DNA from 2 places in the Lactiplantibacillus paraxiangfangensis genome. Region 1 is predicted to be linked to the other one. Evidence: a T-box and tRNA genes for the amino acid it is inferred to sense, from the RefSeq annotation. Region 1 holds a T-box; the other holds one or more tRNA genes.
The links. The T-box of region 1 lies ahead of tyrS (tyrosine--tRNA ligase). A T-box ahead of a tRNA ligase gene usually reads a tRNA of that ligase, here a tRNA-Tyr.
Positions count from the first base shown of each region.

Region 2: it has a tRNA-Tyr gene. The T-box ahead of tyrS (tyrosine--tRNA ligase) is inferred to sense a tRNA for this amino acid. The anticodon was not compared.

Region 1 covers NZ_BTPW01000017.1:2-7,931, reverse strand. The annotation lists gene AAA939_RS10065 (DUF554 domain-containing protein) at 39-716, shown strand; gene AAA939_RS10060 (YueI family protein) at 787-1,293, opposite strand; gene AAA939_RS10055 (sensor histidine kinase) at 1,384-2,718, opposite strand; gene AAA939_RS10050 (C39 family peptidase) at 3,152-3,925, shown strand; gene AAA939_RS10045 (hypothetical protein) at 4,444-5,109, shown strand; T-box leader at 5,207-5,405, shown strand; gene tyrS (tyrosine--tRNA ligase) at 5,463-6,719, shown strand; gene AAA939_RS10035 (ECF transporter S component) at 6,849-7,364, shown strand.
Region 2 covers NZ_BTPW01000011.1:62,970-70,899, reverse strand. The annotation lists gene AAA939_RS07590 (helix-turn-helix domain-containing protein) at 1-357, opposite strand, end outside; gene AAA939_RS07585 (hypothetical protein) at 424-624, opposite strand; gene AAA939_RS07580 (Mom family adenine methylcarbamoylation protein) at 732-1,448, opposite strand; gene AAA939_RS07575 (ParB N-terminal domain-containing protein) at 1,427-2,008, opposite strand; gene AAA939_RS07570 (DUF6275 family protein) at 2,023-2,286, opposite strand; gene AAA939_RS07565 (crAss001_48 related protein) at 2,301-2,492, opposite strand; tRNA gene AAA939_RS07560 (tRNA-Ser) at 2,910-2,994, opposite strand; tRNA gene AAA939_RS07555 (tRNA-Tyr) at 3,065-3,147, opposite strand; gene AAA939_RS07550 (hypothetical protein) at 3,280-3,765, opposite strand; gene AAA939_RS07545 (hypothetical protein) at 3,846-4,115, opposite strand; gene AAA939_RS07540 (hypothetical protein) at 4,112-4,621, opposite strand; gene AAA939_RS07535 (hypothetical protein) at 4,624-4,890, opposite strand; gene AAA939_RS07530 (DNA cytosine methyltransferase) at 4,954-6,018, opposite strand; gene AAA939_RS07525 (hypothetical protein) at 6,145-6,291, opposite strand; gene AAA939_RS07520 (hypothetical protein) at 6,295-6,525, opposite strand; gene AAA939_RS07515 (RusA family crossover junction endodeoxyribonuclease) at 6,518-6,952, opposite strand; gene AAA939_RS07510 (LexA family protein) at 6,942-7,184, opposite strand; gene AAA939_RS07505 (hypothetical protein) at 7,187-7,705, opposite strand; gene AAA939_RS07500 (DUF4373 domain-containing protein) at 7,727-7,930, opposite strand, start outside.

The sequences.
Region 1 (7,930 bases):
CTTTATAATGGGAGTATAAAGTTTGATGGGGTGAAGTGATGATAGGAACGATTTTTAACGTTGGGATGATCCTAGTTGGTTGCACAGTTGGGAGCTTGTTTAAGCACGGTATCAAACCCGCGTACCATGAGATCTTGATGCAAGCACTGGGACTAGCGGCGTGCATGATTGGAATCAACGCGGTGGTGCAGCACATGCCGCAGAGTAAGTACCCGGTCTTGTTCATTGTGAGTTTGGCGCTTGGTGGGCTCATTGGACAGGCGTTAGATTTACAGGGCCGTTTTGACCGTCTCGTGGGCCGGTTTTCAAGTGGAAATTTGTCGGAAGGCTTGGCGACGGCGGTACTACTATATTGTATCGGGTCCTTATCAATTTTAGGGCCCATTGAAGCGGCACTTAAACACGACTATACGTTCTTGTTTACGAATGGGATGTTGGACGGGATTACGTCGATCGTACTGGCATCAACGTTCGGGTTTGGAATCGCAATCGCTGCGGGAGTCCTGTTTGTCTGGCAAGGCTCGCTGTACGTGTTGGCACTGGTATTGCAGGGTGCGTTAAGTACGGCAATTTTAAATGAAATCACCATTGTTGGGGGCATTTTAATTCTGGCGTCCGGGTTAGGGCTACTGAAGATTAAGCAGATCAATACGTTAAATTTATTGCCAGCGCTGTTAATTCCACCATTGGTCATTAGTGTGTGGCAACTATTCTAGAACTTTTATGACTAAACTAAAAAAAGCATGATTTCCGTAAGTTAGTTTACGGTAATCATGCTTTTTTGGTTTAGTTAGCTAGGTGGTGTCGTTCACGGAACTCGCGCCGGTTACGTTCCAAATGCTTGTGGATTTTTTCAATCAGCAGTTCGTGTGCAGCGGTTGATTTGCAAGGCATCGCAGTTTCTGGAAAGCGGACATCGATATTGATTGTATCTGGTGTAATCGCCGTTTTAGCAGCTAGCGCGATGGCGAGGCTATCCGGTGTGTGTTGGTACATGAGGTCATTGCGAATGGCAAATTTAATATTTTGCTGGTTGGCAAGTCGAACGTAACGGTTGAGAATGTCTTGATCCAAAAGGCCGTGTAGTAGCAGTTGATAGTCGGGGTGCGCCGTCATTTCTGTTTGAAATGCGTCGGAGTAATCACGAGTCAGTGCTTGGGTAAACGTGGCGCCCAGGTCGATGCGTTCGTGAAACGTTCCCAAATTACGGTGCTGTTCGTCGGGATGCAGTACCGGAGTACCAAACATAGCGGATTGGAGGTGCTTATCCATTTGCTCATCAGATAAAGACATGGCGGTCAGTTCCTTTCAGAATATGAAGTGTTATTACTATCATTGTAGTAAAGAAACCGGTTTTATCAAACAAAAATTTTCTAAAAATGTTTAACGCTTCACAATTAAGCAGGCCAAAAACGTGTCATCCTTGATTTTATAAGTAACATTGAGCTGTTTATTTGCTAACTGTTCAATGCTAGTTAGCCCGTAGCCCAAGTGTCCGGGTTTCGTCGTGAAGCGACTTTTAGAAATGCGAGCTAAGTCGACGGTATCATTAGCTGGAAATTTATTTTGAATTCTAAAGGTCACGGCTGCCGTCGTCGTTTCAATGGCTAAATGAACTTGATGATCAACCTTGGTAGCAGCATCAATGGCATTATCCAGTAAGTTACCTAAAATTCGAACAAGCTTGACCTGGTCCGTTTCTGGAAGGTCAACGGTTTGGAGAATCGAAATTGAGAGTGTGACGCCGAGACTGGCAGCGGATTCGTACTTGGAATAGATTAAACCGCTGAGCGCCGGAGCGTGCAGGTAGCGTAATTGTTCGGGTGCGCTGGTCGCTAATTTTTGATCGTTTGGGAGGACTTCGTGTTCAAAGTAATGTTTGAGGCCGGTCATATCGTCTTTTTGGATATATTGCGACAGGCTGAGCAAAACGTTTTGATAATCGTGTTTGAAAAGGTGTAATTCTTGATTGCGGTGACTGAGGAGGATGTTATATTGAGAAACTTCTCCGAGTAGCTGAGCATCAGATAGCCGGCTATTTTTGCTGCTGACTAAGTAGAAACTGACGATACCAAAAATGACGCTGGAAGCCACGGCAACGTACATTTGTGAGACGACGGATAGTTCCATAGCGTAAGCGTATGCCAGAATGTAAAGTCCGTAACAGAGAAGCACTAGTAAGTAGTCGCTGCGGTCAATTTTAACGTGCTGAAAGAAATCAGCTGCCGCGGAACGGATAACTAGGTGGTGGGCCCACAACCCAATTAAAATAATGAACGGTAAACTGAGTGCGACGGCGTAAAATAAGTCCAAGTTAGCCGCAAAGACTTTTAGGCTAAGGGCTTGCCGTAAACGCATTTCGAGCGTAGAACCCATGATAACCTTGACTAAACTGCCTGAAAGTCCGCCGACTAAGCGCTTAAAGGCATTTAAAAAGACCACGATGGGTAGCGTTAAAATCCACTTAGTATAAAGAAGTCGGGTGCACATGACCGTATTAAAGATCGTAATCGGGACGATCCAGAAAAAGACAAGTGGGACGTGTGGGAAAAGGGTTGTTGCGACTTGAGCAAAAACAGCACCAAAAATCACCAGACCCGTCCAGACAGTGGCAATTCGCCAAGTCAGAAATTCACGGAAGGCTAACATCAAGATCAGCATTTCGTACGTGCCGGAAAACAGCGATAAGATGTAAATCAGTATCTGCAAAAGATTCACCTCGTAAGGAATAATAATAGCCAAAAAAACAGTTTGTTAATTGACATTACTATCATAAAACAAATTCTAATTATTACGAAAGAAATTTTTAATTTAAGCGGAAAAAGTAGGAACTGGATAATTAATAATGTTTGGTTAACAGGTACAGGCACAGCTTTTAAAAATGATAGCTGTGTGCACCTCGATTCTAGAAGGTTATCAAATTAAATACAAAAAATAATGACAGGAATGATTTAACCGTAAAAATTGGTTCCTGCTAGGCGCAGTAAGCGGGAGAAAAATGGGTGCTTTTTTTATTGCGTCAGAGCGGCTTAATACTTAAAAAAGCTAAGATTCTAAAGGTGTTTTTATTAATTAGTTCATGGTATGATACGCATTGACTGTTAGAACTTTATTGTTCAATATTTTAAACAAGGAAACGGGTGGAAAGTGAATGCCAAGACATTTAAAAAGACGGCAACGACGACCATGGTCGTTGATCCTGATTGTTGTAGTGCTTTTTGGGGTCATTGGCTTTACAATTACGCAGGGGTCGGACTGGATCGACGCATCGTTTGCAACTAAGCGGTCATCAGCTAAACCGACTGCAAAAGCACAACCACAAAAGAAAGTTAATCAGGTCATGCTCGATGTGCCACTAATTAATCAAATGACGGCACCGAGTTTGTATAATGGTTGTGAAGTGACCTCATTAGCGATGATGATGAATTATGACCACATTAATGTGACTAAAAATCAGTTAGCGGACCAATTGACTAGTGTGCCTATCACTTATGACAATGGGCAACACGGTAATCCGAATTATGGGTTTGTTGGGGATATCAATGGTAATGATCCCGGCCTAGGGGTTTACCATGGTCCAATCTATAAAGTTGCCAAAACACAAACGAGTCACGTTAAAGATTTGACGGGGGCTAGTTTTGATGACGTGGTCAAGCAGTTGGAAGCCGGGCGCCCGGTTTGGACGATTACGACGGTTGCGTTTGCGCCGGTTAGTTCAATGGAAAACTGGCAGACACCACAAGGCCCAGTCAAGGTGACTTATGATGTACATAGCGTTGTCATTGTTGGCTTTAATCGTGCAAAACAAAAAATTTACATCAATAATCCTTATGGTGAAAAACAGCAGGCCGTTGATTGGCAAAATTTCCAGGCTGCTTACAAGCAGATGGGACAACAGGCCATTGTGCTAACTTTAAAACATTAGAAGGCGAAAAGAGTGTGCCAAAAGGCGGTTAGTTTGTGAGCATTAACGTGGAATCAGCGATTATTCCTGGGTTTGGAATGGTCGTTGATTCCGGGTTAAGCGGAGCAAATTGCCTTTTGGCCCACGTTTAGACCATAGCAATAGCAAAATCCATTCGGAAATCCTCTGGATGGATTTTTTGTTTTGCCCCAGACTTTTTTTGTTGTAATGGGAATTTGTTAACAAGCTGTAACTTAATTGCAATCGAATTGAAGTCGTTTTTCACAAAAAAAGCGTTTATGATAAAAGAGTATATAAATATTAAAATAATCATGAATAGATTAACTGCTCTGGTAAGCTTAGTTGCCGTAAATTCTGATAAATTCAGGTATTGCCATATATATTTTGATATTATAGTATAAATGCGGTCGTGTACGGGGAACGGTATTATAAGTTGACCTATACCGGGGACCGCTGGTGAACAGGGGCACAAGCAACATCATTGTTCAGTGTTTGTAAAAATAGGGAGGACATTTTTTATGGATTTTAAGCGCAAAGTTAAATTAGGTATCGCAACTGCCACCGGTGCGCTGGTGTTAGGTTTAGTTGCCGTACCATCAGTGAACCACGTCTTGCACGCGGCTTCTAATAACGTTAGTTCGGTGAGTCAAACGGCTGCACCAACGAATGTCAAGGCGACGAATCAAACGGTCAGTGCGAAGAGCGCTAGCGGGACCAAGTCAAATTATAGTGTTAAGTACGTCAAGGCTGGCACTAACGCAACCACTGCTACATACAAAAATACGGACTATAACACGAAGAGTGACGCCAAGGATCAAGTGAACTATCTTGGTGCGACCCAGGGTGATACGGTTAAGTTGGATAATGGTGAAACGGCAACGGTTCAAGGAACAATGGGCCGAATTTACGTTCACTGGAATACCGGTAACTGGTCCGTTACAACGATTGCCAACACGGAAGACGTTGCTAAAGATCCAGCTAAGTTTGCCAACCAAGTTAATAATCAAATTCAAAAACAAGATTTAACGGATAAGAATGTCACGAATGGTGCGGTCACGGTTTACAACCAAAGCCAATCAGGACAAGCCAACTCTGTTAAGTGGCAAAAAGCGGACAAAGTCTCACAAGTTCAAGGACAACAAGCAAATACGGTCATCAAAATTGCGGCGGATGCCAAAAACTAGTCAATCAATTCAGCTTAGGCGTTAGGCCTAAGCTTTTTTGGTCCCTTAAAACGTGATTGACTTTTAGCATGGTAGTGCTTATCATGTTAGATAATAATTAAAAGTAGTGATCTTTAATTAGTAGTGGCTGACCCAACAGTTAAGCGACTCGGTGGATGGTGCGAACCGAGCTGTGGTTAGACATGAATTACATGAAGTGAACTGCCAATCGGCCGGATGATTTTCGTTATCAATCAATGAGCGATCACGTTAAGCGTGATAACTTGGGTGGTAACGCGGAAAAACTCGTCCCTGTTGTATAGACAGGGACGAGTTTTTTGTTTTATTCGGACCTTAACTTAGGAGGAAAACAGATGAACATTATTGACGATTTAAAATGGCGCGGCGCAATCAATCAGCAGACTGATGAAGCGGGGCTTAAGGAATTAACTGAAAAGCAGTCAGTATCATTGTACTGTGGGATTGATCCAACTGGTGATAGTATGCATATCGGGCATTTGATTCCCTTTATGATTTTGAAACGGTTCCAGTTGGCCGGTCACCATCCATACGTGGTTGTCGGTGGTGGGACTGGTGCCATTGGTGATCCTTCGGGTAAGAACTCCGAACGGAAATTACAAACGATGGATCAAGTTAAGCATAACCAAGACGGTCTGAACGCTCAGATGCACAAGTTGTTTGGTTCTGACGAAAACTTCTCAATCGTGAATAACTACGACTGGTTATCAAAAATCTCATTATTAGACTTTTTACGTGATTACGGGAAGTTGTTCAGTGTGAACAACATGTTGAACAAAGAAGTTGTGGCAAGTCGTTTGGAAGTTGGTATTTCATACACCGAATTCACTTACCAAATTCTTCAATCCGTGGACTTCTTGCACCTTTACCGTGCAGAACACGTGCAGTTACAAATCGGTGGTGCTGACCAGTGGGGGAATATCACGGCCGGAACGGACTTGATTCACCGGTTAGAAGGAAACGATGCAAAGGCATACGGTTTAACGATTCCATTACTATTGAAGGCTGATGGTACGAAGTTTGGGAAGACGGCCGGTGGTGCTGTTTGGTTAAATCCTGAACGGACGTCACCTTACGAATTTTACCAATTCTGGATTAACCAAGATGACCGTGACGTGGTCAAATACCTCAAGTACTTTACGTTCTTAAGCCATGAAGAGATTGATCGGTTGGCAGAAACGGTGAAGACTGCGCCTGAAAAACGGGAAGCACAACGTCGCTTAGCTGAAGAAGTTACGGAATTTGTCCATGGGAAAGAAGCCGTCGTGGAAGCTGAAAATATCACTAAGGCGCTATTTACCGGGGATGTTCAGAACTTAAACGCCGATGAAATTGAACAAGGCTTTAAGGGTGTACCTTCTGCAGACGTTACTGCTGAAAAGCAAAACATCGTCTTGTGGTTAGTGGATGCAACTAAGTTTGAACCATCACGGCGACAAGCACGTGAAGATATTCAAAATGGTGCAATTCGGATCAACGGCGAAAAGGTCACTGACTTGGATGCTGAAATTGATCCAACGACAGCGTTTGACGGTAAGTTCGTCATTGTCCGTCGTGGGAAGAAGCGTTACTTCTTAGCACGCGTTAAATAAAACTAATGTTTAATTGGCTGGACCCTTGGTGGTTCGGCCTTTTTTGATGTTTTAATGCTGATTTGTAGTAGAATTAAAACATCGATGGGGACGTTGTAGTGAAGGGGCATACTAGAGAGGATGAGTCATTTGGCAGGACAACGGCATCAAAAGGTTACCACGAGGCTAGTCACGACTTTGGGGATTTTAATTGCAGCAACGGTTGTGATTTCCTTGTTTTTCCATATTCCAATTCCAATGACGCACGGCTATATCAACTTGTGTGACGCGGGCATTTTTATTGCGGCGTTACTATTTGGTCGACGTGGCGGTGCAATTGTAGGTGGCGCTAGTGGGCTATTGTTGGACTTGTTATTAGGATATTCGCAATATATGATCTTTTCATTAATCGTGCACGGACTGGAAGGCTGGGTTGCTGGACAATTTGGTGCGGGCCAGCGCAAGGGACGTCAAGTCGTCGTTTTGGGGGTAGCGGTCGTTGTGATGGTAACGGGGTACTTTATTTCTGATTCAATTATGTATACCGTGGCAACGGGGTTAATTGGTATTCCAACGAACTTGATTCAAGGTGTCGTGGGCGGTTTGATTGCTTTTCCAGTGGTTGCTCAAGTTAAGCGTCACGTCAAAACTGAATTTAATGCTTAATGTAGTAGTCTGGTGAATCGTGCTAGGACTGCGATTTCAGGAACTGATCAGGAGTGGTCAGTTCCTTTTTATATGAAAATAAGCATATCTGGTTGGGCATTTTTACATAATTATGAAAAACAGCGTAAAAAATCATTGACAGTTTCGCATCGGCTTGGTATATTAGTAAACGTTGTTGCAACGGACAACGATCAGTTAATTAAAAATTGTTGTTGACAATGATTTTGTTAATTGGTATGATTGTTCTCGTTGTCACAAGACAACTTATCGTTTGAAGCCGTGTTAATTAACTTGAAAAAAGTTGTTGACGGTAAGCGCTTTAAATGCTATGATGATTAAGCTGCATGAGGGAAACCGAAGCAGTCAATTAGACCTTTGAAAACTGAACAAAGTTTCGACAAATCAAATGTGTAGGGTCTCTTGATCTTGTATCAAGAGCAAAAAACATTTGCGAAGTCAATTCGTGAAAACAATTAATAAATTTGAACCAACTTTTTAAATGAGCTTTTTTAGAACTCATCATTAATTTGAGAGTTTGATCCTGGCTCAGGACGAACGCTGGCGGC
Region 2 (7,930 bases), on a different contig from region 1:
CGCAATATCCGCCTCCGCTTTAACGCGTCGAATCTGTTGTTTAAGCAGTTCAGGATCAGTGACGTTTTCACTATACTTATCCGGATAGTTGTTTTTAAGCCAGAAAATCATGGCGGTATTGTCACCCTTTAACGCCTTTTTAAGCAGTGCGTTTTCTACCGCATAGTTTGCTTCTTCTTTTCCCTTTTTTAAGGCCCGACAAATCTGACTATGACTTTTTTTCCATCGTTCAAGGGTACGAGGTGAAACCCCAATGTTAGCGGCGATTTGCTCGTCAGTTAAGCCATTCATTTTCCAACCACGTAGAAGTGCCAGATTGTCGTTTTCCAGCCATTTTTGGTATCTTCCAGTAGCCATTACATCAAGCACCACCTATCCTTCCAATGCAAAATAAAAGCGCCCCTAAAGGCGTTATGTTGGCTATTAACAATACATTTCGAATACTACCGCTTGCTTGTCCTGATCAATGTACGTGTGGTCGTATGGAACTGCCAAATACATGTTGCAGAATACTAATAACGAATGTAAGTCTTTGACGTCATCCGCTTCGACAACATCTCCCCACGCGCCAACCTTCTTACCAACCAATGTTTTTGCAAATTTTAATGTCCATGTCGTTTTCATAATGCGATACCTCCGAGGCTTTAATGTGTTCTATAACTCCTTCAACAGCTCAGAAGATACCACTGAGATTCTCTTAAAACGAGCTCAAAATACTCTTTTAAGGTAACTTATCGCTCAATATATTCGCCTTTATACATGCCGATATCAAGCTCGCCAATCTTACTAAATGGAATTTCTTCAACCTTTAGTCGTTTACGATAACGTTTGTCGATAAAGTAAATATAGCGTAGCTGATATCCCTTCATTACATTAGCATTGGCTGCGGCTAAATACTTTTTAAAATCATACTTGCCCCCTGTGACATCGTAATAGCTTCGCCCTCCTAATTCCTTACGCGGGGTTGTTGGGTTGCTTTCCAATGTCATTTTATGAATCTTTTCACCACTAGGTAATTGAGCAAGATTATAATTAGCTTTTATTTCAGTCAAAACAAAATTTGATGCTCGATAAATCGTTCCATCACCACACGAGACGGCATCAGCAAAGCTAACAATCCATTTAATTTGTGGGGCATGCTTTTTAATGAGCTTAATTGATAACGATATACAACGGCTTTCACTGTTCCGAGGTAATGCCTCATCAAATGCCATCCGATTGAGTTCAAGCATTTCATTCCAGCCAGTCCCATTAACCAATCCCAGAATTTTACTTTTATCCAGCGGCGGCCCATACGACATAACTCCATGTAGCTCACCATCTAAAAACGCTCCAAAGTGTAAATTGCTGTTGTTTACTACTTTCCCAGAGTAATGATGCTTTTTAATAAATGGAATTGCAATTTTTGATGGAATCACCTTTAAAACTACATCTTTCGCTCTGCCCATTCTTTCACCACCTTAAAAAGAGAGTTACCCATTTTATTAGTATTGCCAAACGTCTCAATACCTTCTTGGTCAACATCCGACAAAGTATTCTTAATCAAATCAATCTGCTCATTGGATAGCGTGAATGTAATCTGACCTACATTAGGCTTATCGCCATCCGGAAGACTAAAATCATCATCAAAATCGTCGTCACTGATTGGTTCATCAAAGCCGAAATCTGCTAAGTCTAAATCGTTAATCTCAGCCATTTCAGCGCCCAAAACATTAAAGTCCCAGTCTGCTAATTCGCCGGTCTTATTGTCAGCTAAGCGATAGGCTTTAACTTGTTCATCAGAAAGGCTGCCAGCAATAACTACCGGTACTTTATCCAGCTTTAACTTCTTAGCGGCCCTCAAACGTGTATGACCAACAATGATCACCCCGCCTCTATCCACTACAATTGGTTGTTGCCAGCCAAACTCCTTAATGGAGTTGGCCGTAGCATCAACCGCACCGTCATTATTCCGAGGGTTATTGTCGTATGGCTTAACCTTATCAATTGACCATTCTTCAACTTTCAAGTTAGGCTGCCTCCTTACAGGTTAATCTCAACGTTCTCAAATTTCTTGTAAGCATCCAAGTAAATCTGGCTTTTATCGCCATTGTACGTGGCTTCATAATACATGCCGTCACTTAACGTCGTACTTAGCAGTGCCTTACTGTTCTGTAGTGCCTTAACCTGCCAAACAATGTAAACATCAGCAGTGGTGATCCTGTTGCCGTCCGTCTTATCCAAATGCTTGTTGGTATAGTCAGCAACTGATTCCTTACACATATTCACAAATTCAATATCGTTCATTTTTATTACCGTCCTTACTTTTCGAGTAAATGAATCCGAATTGCTAATACTTGTGCGTATGTTTCCATCGCATTTGCTTGGATACCAATGAGCTGTCGTTGCTCATCCGGAATATTTGAATTACCTGCAGCAGACCAAGCTTTAGCATCCTTATCCATCAAGTCATCATATTCAGCTTGTAATTTTTCCAATAATTCTTTGTTCATAGTAATTACCATCCTTTTTTTCTAAATTAAAAGCGTCCGATTTAATACGCTTTTTCGGACGCTTTTCAGACGCTTTCGGCCAATTACGCAGGTCATGATCTATCTTCCTGTCAATCGGCCACTGTAATCCCTCTGGAGTTCGTTTAATCAAAATGATCCCACCTAATCCATAGCTCACCTGCACAAAATAGTGCTGTTCCAGTAGCCCATATAATGCTTTCCGGTCGTTTCTTAATGACACCTAGCACTATCAAGAAGATGCATACTAATAAGCAAACAATCATAAAACTTCTATCCTTCATCTCATCACCTAATTTTCTGTATCAAAAAAACCCAGCATTCGAAGACTGGGCTTTACACGAAGACTAACGCCAACGACCGAGAGGAGCACGTCATCTCCATTTAAATCGTTGGCAACAGAGTGAGCTGGACTTGAACCAGCAACTCAACTAGTGAGTAACGACTTAGCAAGCCGCTGCAGTACCGTTATGCTTACCACTCCTTAATAGGCAGGCAATCGTATCAATTAATATATCCATTTGGAGGAACAGAACATTTTGATACCTGCCTAATGGCGGCGGTAGGATTCGAACCTACTCACCCAATGGGACCGGATTTACAGTCCGGCACAGCTCACCATCTCTGACGCACCGCCATGAATGCAGGTAATGAAAGCCCGGGGTGGCTTACCTACAATTCGATAATACTAATATAGACCCCTTTTTTGCTAGAATGTTCCGGATACCGTCCGGATTCAGTCCGAAAAGCGTCCGGATTGTGTCCGGATTTATTTTTTGCCATCATCGCCCTTCTTAACTCGCAGTTCATGCGGATAGAACATGGGAAATTTGAACATAGCTTCCTTCCGATACTCATAAAAGGTTGTTTTAGACAAATCTACGCCATACTTCTGCATGTAGTGGTAACAGCAGTCCTCAACCTTGTGGAACTCAACAAATTGCAACTGAAGGACGGTGGCCAACTGGTCAGAATGTTCATCAACTTGCCCCATCAACTTAATGGCGTTAGTGATCATGGCCATTTTGAACTCATTTTTTTCTTGCAAATGTAATCGTGTAATTTCTTTTTCTTCCTCGTGATTAACGTTAGTTGCACTAAGCAGCGTCCCATCATAAACCTGCCCGGCTAAATGATAAGCTCGCAATTGTTGCTCCTTAATCACCAGACCCTTATACCCTTTCAATTCGTGCACTACATTTTTAATTGTTGCATCATCGTCATAATCATCACTCTTAAAAATTGGTTCGATCAACGCCGCCACCCCTTAACTTGACTGTGATATAATTAATTTTGTAGGAATTAATCGTAGCGCAGCCTTTAGGGCTGCGCTTTTTATTTACTGTTTTCCACATACTCCGCAATATACTTGTCAGCTGGCAAAACGAATTTATGTTTATCATCAGTTTTGGCAATATAGTTTATTCCATTCATACTCAGCTGAATTTTTGTGACTTTAGGTTCTTTATCGTTATCCGGTCCATATGGATTACCGTAAAACGGAAATCCAACACGAACCTGTAACTGAGTCGGAACTAGTCCACCAGTGCTTCCGTCCTGTAAAAAATCGCCTAGTCCGACACTTTGTAATGCAATAATTTTCATTTTTTCATCTCCACTTGGTAGCCATCAAGCCACGCACGGGCAAATATTTCTTGACTGTCATGCTGTCTAAAGAAATTACTATACTCACGGATCTTAGATTGACTAATGATATTATTTTTAACTAACTGCTTCGGTGTAGTATTCAATACCCAATAAATACCATGTTTGTGAATATTGGCATACCTAATTACATCAATTACTATCTGCGGAATTGTCGGATATTCAATATACTGTTGCTTAAAATCTTTATCCGCCAACACTTTAATCTCGTCTGATTCTTTGACAACCCAATAGCCAATCTCAAAAACTATTTCTATATCGTCAACTGGCAAATCATCATCAGGCTCTGGTTCATCATCATTAATAAATATTGAATAGTAAACGGGTGCTCTTTTATCTACATCCATTATGCTGCTTGGAATAATACGATATCCAAACATCTTTTTTTGACTACCATCGAACTGTTCGGCCTTAATCGTGGCCGTCTTCCGATAAATTTTAATCATTCCTACTCCTTCGGCGGGAATGCTGCCCGCAACTCATCACCATGTTTTTCCAGCAGATCCGTGCCAGCTAGGCTAATTCCTACGCAATCATACCCAAGTATGGCTTTAAGGCCGCCTTTATCCATGCAACAGATCTTCTTGAACTTGCCAACAAAGACGCCGTATTTGTAGTTATTTACCCAAATTAGTAAAGTGTTGCCTTCCCACGTATAGTCCTCAATATATGGGTTACGAATGAACCTGATAAAATCTAAATTTAATTTACTCATGTTTAATCCTCCCCAAATAGTTCAAACGCTTGCTTACGTTCCTCTGCTGTTGGTTCCTTAACTTCAATCAATAATCTTCATCCTTTCAGCAATAACTTTGATGACAGGCACCGTCACGCTATTACCAGCCTGCTTATATAACTGACTATCACTTAGTCCGGCTTCTTTCGCTCGATTAAATGCCCAGTCTGGGAAGCCTTGTAGTCGCCAACATTCACGTGGAGTCAACTTGCGAACTTTAATCCCATTATTCACAAACGTATTGTCACTAAACGACCCAGCAGTTACAGTAGGTGAAATATCTTTAATCCCACCGTGGTTAAATCCATGAGGGTTAACGATAATCTTTGGTTCACGCCCACCACCCTGCATTGTGCTAAGTGTTGGAGAAATCCCCTGCGGATCATAGACACGCCCAGTCTGAGGATTGCCACTGAAGTAATCCACGTCCATGACGTTTCCAACCTGCTCTACGCTCTTCGATTTACCTTCAACAACATACGATCCGACTCCTTGTGAGTCACTGTATCGCGTGGTAAGGGTGTTAGCGACCGGTCCATCTTGCTTATTAGCTTCTCGGTAAGCTTCTGTGATAGGAAATACTTTGCTGGTACGTCGTCCTCTAAGATGTCCGATAATGAATATACGTTCCCTGTGCTGAGGCACGACTTCTGCTGAATCGAGAACGTCCCATTCACAGTCGTACCCGATTTCGTCCAATTCAATTTGAAGTTTGAGGAAGTCAAACCCGCCGTTAATACTAAGTAAGTTTTTAACGTTCTCAATGAGTAAATAGCTGGGGCGATCTTCTTCTTTGAGGTCTCTAATAAGCCCTGTAACTGTAAAAAATAAAGAACTACGTTTTCCGGCAGTGATTCCTTTTTGCTTTCCAGCAACACTGATGTCTTGGCAGGGGAAGCCGAAGCACCAGCAGTCTGCTCGGGGTAACTCATCAGCTCTAACTGCTCGTATGTCACTAGCGTTCCACACTCCTTTCACATCATAAATAGCTTGATAGCTTTTTCTAGCAAAATTATCCCACTCAACCCAGCCAACACATTTGTGACCGGCTTGCTCCATTCCCAAATGAAATCCACCAATACCAGCAAACAGGTCTAAAAATTTCATCAGATCACCACCATCCAAGCGTGAACAACTAGCCATACCACAAGGCCAAGGAGAACAACGATGTAAGCTATGCACAGCCCAATGGCGCCGATGCTTCCAAATATTTCTAGCACATCATCAATTGCATCAGTAATCCGTTTCATTCGCCACACCTACTTTACTTTCGTGCTTGGCTCGCGGGCGCTCCACGCCGTGTTGTGCTGCGTGTAACCTCATGCGCCGCCGCTTCTTCTTAATCGTTGACCGCTTTGCATGCTTTCGTTGTTTAGCCATTGCTTATTCTCCTTTCTCGTTTGGATCAACTTCGAACCAGCCCTTGGCACACATCAGTTTCCACTTGTAGTCATCAGACTTAATTACATGGTTCAAATGTTCACAGCGATTAAATGCATCACCGTACCGCTTGTAAATCTTGGGGTAGTTCTTCATAATTTCGCCATCAAAGGTCAGTACGACCATATAGGCCACTACCGTCTTACGTCCCATCTTTAGTGCTAAATCAGTCATTTTTAGTCTCCTCAACTTTAATTTCAATTCTCGGCTGCCGGCCATACCGCTTACTTGCGGTCAAATCAGTTATTAGCGCGTCATCTTGCCAGTAAATGCCGTGAAGCGCGTCCAAAAACGATTTCACGTAGTTATCTAGGTCCGGCTTGACTACCGGCAAGTGCACACCCTTGATTCGTCGCTGTTTTTCGACTTTAGACAGGCTTTGTTGTACTGACCGGTAAAACACTACGCTTACCGCCAAGCTACCTGTCAGGGGCTGTCCACGGTATGTCAGCGTGGCCTCCTCGGCAACGGCCTTTTTAAATAGTCGAACCTTTGGCGGATCGTAAACGATGATCTTGCGACTTCCACGCCCACGTCCTATTGACGACTTTGGTCGCTGCTGTTGAATTGGTTCCAACATAAACACATGTTCAATCCGCATACCCAACTGCCTCGCGTCCCATCGATGTAATGGTCATCGTCCGCGGGCTATCTGGCACCCGCGTAATTAGTTTTGACTTCTCTAGGTCCTTCAACCGGCTAAACACCGTGCTGGTTGATCCAATCCCGGCCAACGTGCCCAACTCTCTGATGGTCGGTGCATAGCCATGCGCGCCAATGTACTGGTAAATACATGTTAAAAGATGCATATCATTTTCTGTTTTTGGCCTCATTTTCAATCACTCCGTTCTGCGTTTACACTTGCCTTGAATTCGTAGTACTTGCAAATCTTGAACCCGTTGACTAGTTGCCCATTTCTAGACGCATTTCTAACTAGATACGGGGCTCTGCCTAACTTGTGCGCCATTTCTGTGGCAGTCTCAGCATCAACAATCTGATTGCCTTTTTTACCCTGCCAATGAGTCCATCGTAATTTGTACTTACGGGTCAAACTTACAACACGGCTTCTGGGCAAGCACAAGCGGTGGGCAATCATATCAAAACTGGTCACCCCCTGATGCATAGCATCAAGGATAAAACGAGCCTGATGTTGTTCATCCGCATTTATCGGTGTGACGGTCATGCCGCGATAGTACTCGTCATCGGTTAATAACCGTGCATCATCACGAACAATCCTAACTGGTCCCGTCCACTTACCACCGGCACGCTTTAGCTTGACCAGCTTTGACAAATCCGCATGCGATCCTTGGGCCAGAATTCTGAATCCACTACGCTCCTCTATCAGAATCGGCATAGGCTTTCCTCCTTGCATTTTTTATTTATTCTCAGTGGCGCCTAGTCTAGCCACGCGTTCAGCTAGCTCCTGGCGTTGTTCCTCAGTCAGCTCTTTACCTTTAGCCTTAGAACCCGTCTGTGAAGCACCTTTTTGCGCCCATTTTGGAACGATTTCTTTTCTGCCACTTGATCCTTTAGGTTTAGGTGGTGTCATGTCGTATACATCAAGCCAGCACCGACCACC